2 linked regions of the Methylomagnum ishizawai genome follow. Each later gene encodes a partner of the first gene's protein in a complex. Links are inferred from orthologs where the notes say so. Each region holds a gene or a part of one and is shown on either strand. Other genes may lie near its edges. The genes, in order: K5658_RS05290 and trxA.

Region 1 (3,165 bases):
ACTGGCCTCGTGCCGCCGGGTTGGGGCTGGTCTTCATGCTGGGGATGTTGACCACCGATGGCATCAATGGCCTATGGATTTGGCGGTTGCTGCGGCGGGCGGACCGGACGGGGCGGATTGCCTCCCGCGTCATGGGGCTAGCCGTGGCCGTCCTCAGCCTGGCGGTGGCGGCGTTGGGGGTGGCCAAATACGTTTCTTCCCAGGTCGGGGCCTGGATGGAGGGGTCCGAGCTGTCCATGGGGTTGGGGGTGATCGGCGTCCTCTGCGCCGTTTTCGCCGTGGCCTGGGTTTTCGCCCGTGCCCGCCTTGGCAAGGCGGCCTGACCAGGAGGGATCGCGAAGGGAACCCGCCGGGGATCGCGGGGCGGGTTTTGCTCCGGCGGGAATATTCAGGCGGTTTTGGCGGGCTGCGGGAACCAGTGGCGGGTCCGGTTGCACACGGCGCACACCGACAACATGACCGGCACCTCCACCAGCACGCCGACCACGGTGGCGAGCGCCGCGCCGGATTCCGGGCCGAACAGGGCGATGGCGGTCGCGACCGCCAGCTCGAAGAAATTGCTGGCCCCGATCAAGGCACCCGGCGCGGCCACGGCATAGTTCACCTTGAACAGCCGCATCAGGCCATAGACCAGCGACGAGTTGAAGTAGACCTGGATCAGGATGGGGATGGCGATCAAGCCCACATGCAACCAGCGACCAGTGATGTTGTCGGCCTGGAAGGCGAAGATCAGGACCAGGGTCAGCAGCAGCGCGGAAATCGCGATGGGGTGCAGGCGGGGCAGGAAGGCTTGCTCGAACCACGCCTTGCCCTTGGCCCGTAACAATCCATTGCGTGTCAATACGCCCGCCGTCAGCGGGATCACGATGAACACGACCACCGACCAAAGCAGCACATCGAATGGCACGTCGAGGCCGGAGGTGCCCGACACCAGGAACTTCACGATGGGCGCGAACAGCCCCAGCATGATGAGGTCGTTCACCGCCACCTGGACCAGGGTATAGGCCGGGTCGCCGTCGGTCAGGTAGCTCCACACGAACACCATGGCCGTGCAGGGCGCGGCGGCCAGGATGATGACCCCGGCGGTGTATTGGTCCGCCATCTCCGGGCCGATCCAGGGCAGGAACAGGTGCTTGAAGAACAGCCAGCCCAAAAGGGCCATCCCGAACGGCTTCACCAGCCAGTTCACGAACAGCGTGACCAAGAGGCCCTTGGGGTTCCGGCCCACATCGACAACCGCGCCGAAATCCACCTTCAACATCATGGGGTAGATCATCAGCCAGATCAGCGCGGCTATCGGTAGGTTGATGTGGGAAACCTCCATGCCGCGGAGGGCCGCCACCGGTTCCGGCAGCAGCTTGCCCAGGACGACGCCCACGCCCATGCAGAGCGCCACCCAGACCGTCAGGTAACGGTCGAACAGGCTCATGTGCTTGGGTTCGGCCGCGGTGGTTGCGATGGTGTTCATGACCACTGGGCCTCCTTGGAACTGCCGGGGGTTTCCACGCCGATCCGGTTCAGCGCGGCGGAGAGTTCCGGTCCCGCCATCGTCTCGAACGGCAGGGCCAGGAGCTTCTGGACGCGTTGTTCCAGGGCGGCATAGGTGGCCTCGAAGGCAGCTTCCACCTCCTCCGGGGTTCCGGTCACATGGGCCGGGTCGGGCAAGCCCCAATGGCCCCGGACCGCCTTGCCCAAATAGACAGGGCAGGTTTCGCCGCCCGCCGAATCGCAGACCGAGATCAGGATATCGATCCCGGCCTCCTCGAATTCATCCCAGGACTGGCTCTTATAGCCTTCGGTCGGGAGGCCATGGCGGGCCAGGGTGGCGAGGGCGCCTGGGTTGATGCGGCCTATGGGGTGGCTCCCGGCGCTGGAAGCCCGGAGACGGCCCGCGCCGAGATGGTTGATCAGGGCCTCGCCCAGGACGCTGCGGCAGGAGTTGCCGGTGCACAGGACCAGGACGTGGCGCGGTTGTTCCGCGGTCATGGGCGGTCCCCGGCTTTGGAACCCGGACAACAGGCGGACTTCGGTTCCAACCGGACCGCCGTGTCCGCGCCGAACATCGGGATCGACTTGAGCGTGTGGAAGGCTTCCCAGGCGATGCCTTGGGGATCGAGCGACCAGTATTTGTCGGACTCGGCATAACAGCAGGCGGCCCGGCCCTGCGCCTCGACCGGCAGGGCAGCGGCGCTCAAACCCTGGCGGACGGATTCGAGCGCCTCGCCGGAATCGACCTGTATCCCCAGATGGTCCAGGCCGGGTTCGCGGCCCCGCGCCGAGAGGGCGAAATTGACGCGGGGATCGTCCAGCATCCACTTGGCGTAGTCGGCTTCGCGGACCGTGGGCGCGGCCTGGAACAGCGCGCTGTAAAAGCGGACGCTGTCTTCCAGGTTCTCGACGGCGAGATGGACATGGAATCGTTTCATGGGGAAGCTCCCGGACGGTGGTGGGTTGAAAAAGCGCGGGGCGGCGGAGCGGGTCCGCCGGTTAGGCGGCGGGAGGTCCGCCCGTGCCCGGACACCCCGATGGCGGTGTGGCCGGGCACGGTTGGCCGCCGCAACAGTTCTCCATCAGGAAGGCGAGCAATTCGTTCATCGCCATGTAGTTGGCCGAATAGATGACGAAGCGGCTTTCCTGGCGGGATTGCACGAGGCCCGCGTGGCTCAGCTCCTTCATATGGAAGGTCAGCGAGGACGGCGGGATGCCCAAGGCCTCCCCGATCTTGCCGGCGGGCAAACCCTCCGGGCCGACCTGGACCAGGAGGCGGAAGATGGCGATGCGGGAGTCCTGGGCGAGCGCCGCCAAGGCGGTGACAGCGGTTTTTATTTCCATATTTCAATTTTAATAGAAATATTTGTGTATGCAAGCGCGTTCTCCAAAGCCATCGCAAGCCCGGCGGGCGATGGCCTGCGGAAGATGTGCGGGGCAGGGCGGGGCCCATCCGGTTTGCCAGGCGCGGTCACAGACCCGCACGCCCCGGAATCCGTGGCTTCACAGCCGGATTTCATCGCCCGAGGCCGTGGTCAGGGTGGCGCTGACCTGGCGCACGGTTTCCTGGCGGGTGCGGTCCAGGTAGGACTTGGATTTCTCGACCTCCGCGCCCAGCACGTCCACGGTCTTCTGCATGTTCTCCAGCGCCTTGACCTTGTAGCTGGAAACCATGTC
Region 2 (3,163 bases), 2.6 Mb from region 1 along the record:
TATGAACCGGCTTTTGCTTTTTAAGTCCTTGGATTTATCGGTCGGGGCGGGCTGCTGCGGGCGATCAAAATTAGCGCGAATCCAGAATCATCAGCACTCAAGAGTTGAGTTCGGATTGCTTACACTGCGCTTACATATAATCGAGCAACCCGATAAAGCCAATAAATTTCAATAACTTAAAATTATCTCTTCATCATGTCGAAGAATTCCTGGTTGGTCTTGGTGTCCTTCAGCTTGCCCAGCAGGAACTCACTGGCCGCCATCTCGTCCATAGGCTGGAGAATCTTGCGGAGGATCCAGCATTTTTGCAGTTCGTCCGGCGGCACCAGATATTCCTCGCGGCGGGTGCCGGAACGGTTGATATTGATGGCGGGATACACGCGCTTCTCGGCGATCTTCCGTTCCAGGTGCAATTCGTTGTTGCCGGTGCCCTTGAATTCCTCGTAGATCACCTCGTCCATGCGCGAGCCGGTATCGACCAGGGCCGTGGCGATGATGGTGAGGCTGCCGCCCTCCTCGATATTGCGGGCCGCGCCGAAAAAGCGCTTGGGCCGTTCCAGCGCGTTGGCGTCCACGCCGCCGGTCAGCACCTTGCCCGAGGACGGGATCACGGTGTTGTAGGCGCGGGCCAGACGGGTGATGGAATCCAGCAGGATCACCACGTCGCGCTTATGCTCGACCAGCCGCTTGGCCTTTTCCAGCACCATTTCCGCCACCTGCACATGCCGCGCCGGCGGCTCGTCGAAAGTGCTGGACACCACCTCGCCCTTCACGCTGCGCTGCATCTCGGTCACTTCTTCCGGGCGCTCGTCGATCAGCAACACGATCAGATAGCACTCGGGGTTCTTCTCGGCGACGGAATGGGCGATATTCTGCAAGATCATGGTCTTGCCGGCCTTGGGCGGCGACACGATCAAGCCGCGCTGGCCCTTGCCGATGGGGGCCACCAGGTCGATCACGCGGGCGGTGAGGTCTTCGGTGGTGCCGTTGCCGAGTTCGAGTTCCAGGCGCTCCTTGGGGAACAGCGGGGTCAGGTTGGTGAAGAGGATTTTGTGCTTGGCGTTCTCCGGCGGCTCGTAGTTGATCTGCTCCACCTTGAGCATGGCGAAATAGCGCTCGTTGTCCTTGGGCGGGCGGATCTTGCCGGAAATGGTGTCGCCGGTGCGGAGGCTGAACCTGCGGATCTGGCTGGGGGAGACATAGATATCGTCCGGCCCCGCCAGGAACGAGCTGTCCGCCGACCTCAGGAAACCGAAACCATCGGTGAGGATTTCCAGTACGCCGTCGCCGTAAATGTCCTCTCCGCTCTTGGCCTGTTTCTTCAGGATGGAGAAGATCAAATCCTGTTTGCGGGTCCGGGCCACGCCTTCGATATCGAGGGTCTCGGCGATTTCGATCAGCTCGGAAACAGGCTTACGTTTGAGGTCGGTCAGGTTCATAAATTGAGTTGGGGGTCAAGGGTGTGGAACAAGGGCAAACCAATCGTCTGCGGGAGTGTTCTCGACCGGGGTGTCGAGCCGGAGGAAGCGTGCCGGGGGGCGGCGCGGGCTGGGGGCGGCGAGAGGATGCGGTTCAGGTTAGCATGGTTATGGAAAAACCCGCCCGGCGGGGCCGGCGCGGGTGGATGGGAATCCTCAGAGGTTGTCGTGGATGAACTTGGCCAGCTGGGATTTGGCCAGGGCGCCGACCTTGGTGGCTTCCACTTCGCCGTTCTTGAACAGGATCAGGGTCGGGATGCCGCGCACGTTGTAGCGCTGCGGGACGAGGTTGTTCTCGTCGACATTGAGCTTGGCGACGATCAAGCGTTCGGCGAAATCCTCGGCGATCTCCTCCAGGATCGGCGCGATCATCTTGCAGGGACCGCACCATTCCGCCCAGAAATCGACCAGGACGGGGGTTTCGGACTTCAATACCTTGTCCTCGAACTCGGCATCGCTCACATAAAGGATGTTATCGCTCACAATGGTCTCCACATTGTCGGATGGAAGGGGATGGATTGGGGTGCTATCGGGGGCGGCCGCAGGGGGCGGCGCTGGACGGGCTGGCATTTCCTTGCGAGTGGGGCCATTTCAGCCTAAACCCGCCCCAAATGCAAGCCCCGTGTTTCCAGGGGGTTTTCAATTGAAGACCTTGGTAATGGTAGCGCGGTACTGGCGCGGATCGATATCCAGATACCCCGGCGGACGCACCAGCTTCACCTTGTAGGGTTGGCCGCGCCCGTCCACCTGTTGCTCCGCCATGTCCACCAGCCTTTCGACCGGGTTGTGGTCGGGGTCGCGCACCACCAGGATGCGGGGCCGCAGGCGTTGACCCGGATTGGTTTCCAGCACCAGCGCCACCTCCCCATTGCTCAGCTCGACGATGCTGCCGGGCGGATAGGTGCCGAGGCAAGCCAGGAAGCGCTCGACCAGCTTGGCGTCGAACTTGTTCGACTTCGCCTTCTTGTTCAGCAGCATGATGGCGTCGAGGTGGGTGCGGGCCGGGCGGTAGGGGCGCTCGCTGGTGACATCGTCGTAGGTCTCGACGATGCTGACGATCTTGGTATGGAGGTTCAATTGCACATCGTGCAGGCCGCGGGGATAGCCGGAGCCATCGACATGCTCGTGATGGCAATAGGCCACATCGACCGCGCCGGCATAGACATTGCGGGCCGACATCAGGATATCCCGGCCCAGCTTGGGGTGTTGGCGCAGGATCGCCTGCTCCTCGGCGTTGAGCCGGTCGGGCTTGTTCAGGAGAGCGTCGGCGATGGAAATCTTGCCGACATCGTGCAGGAGTCCGCAGGTGCCGAGTCCTTCCAGCGCTTTCGGCGACAAACCGAGATGGCGGCCCAGCAGGATGGAGAACACGCAGACATTGAAGGCGTGCTGGCTGGATTGCTCGCCCTTGTTGCGGATCTGGGCCATATAGAGCATGGCGTCGGGGTTGCGGAGGATGCTGGCGACGCATTCCGACACCGCCGATTGCCCCAGTTGCACATCCACGCTCTGGCCAAAGCGGATATCGTCGATGAAGGACTTCAGCAGGCTGGAGGTCTGTTGGCGGGTGGATTCGGCGGCCTGGATTTCCTGGTCGAAGCTGGCCGATTTGCCGGTCTTGGAAAACGGCTCCCGGATTTCGTCCAGCACCATATGGACCACATGGGTGCGGTGCATGTCGATAT

The links.
Region 2: the proteins of K5658_RS05290 (region 1) and trxA are in contact, whole or in part, in an NMR structure (PDB 2IPA), measured with the Bacillus subtilis proteins. The link is inferred for Methylomagnum ishizawai from one-to-one orthologs.

What each region holds. Positions count from the first base shown.
Region 1 is NZ_AP019783.1:1,159,855-1,163,019, forward strand. What follows is about bases 226-3,072. They hold K5658_RS05290 (arsenate reductase ArsC), read right to left. Parts: upstream 1,987-3,072; coding sequence 1,465-1,986; downstream 226-1,464. Other genes in these bases: K5658_RS05280 (HoxN/HupN/NixA family nickel/cobalt transporter), read left to right, coding at 226-323; arsB (ACR3 family arsenite efflux transporter), read right to left, coding at 389-1,468; K5658_RS05295 (ArsI/CadI family heavy metal resistance metalloenzyme), read right to left, coding at 1,983-2,426; K5658_RS05300 (ArsR/SmtB family transcription factor), read right to left, coding at 2,488-2,832; K5658_RS05305 (toxic anion resistance protein), read right to left, coding at 2,992-3,072. Outside these bases: more of K5658_RS05280, read left to right, coding at 1-225; more of K5658_RS05305, read right to left, coding at 3,073-3,165. UniProt on the Bacillus subtilis protein: Catalyzes the reduction of arsenate [As(V)] to arsenite [As(III)]. In vitro, can dephosphorylate para-nitrophenyl phosphate (pNPP).
Region 2 is NZ_AP019783.1:3,745,304-3,748,466, forward strand. What follows is about bases 299-3,143. They hold trxA (thioredoxin TrxA), read right to left. Parts: upstream 1,962-3,143; coding sequence 1,635-1,961; downstream 299-1,634. Other genes in these bases: rho (transcription termination factor Rho), read right to left, coding at 299-1,439; K5658_RS17000 (HD-GYP domain-containing protein), read right to left, coding at 2,118-3,143. Also shown: more of rho, read right to left, coding at 183-298; more of K5658_RS17000, read right to left, coding at 3,144-3,163. UniProt on the Bacillus subtilis protein: Participates in various redox reactions through the reversible oxidation of its active center dithiol to a disulfide and catalyzes dithiol-disulfide exchange reactions.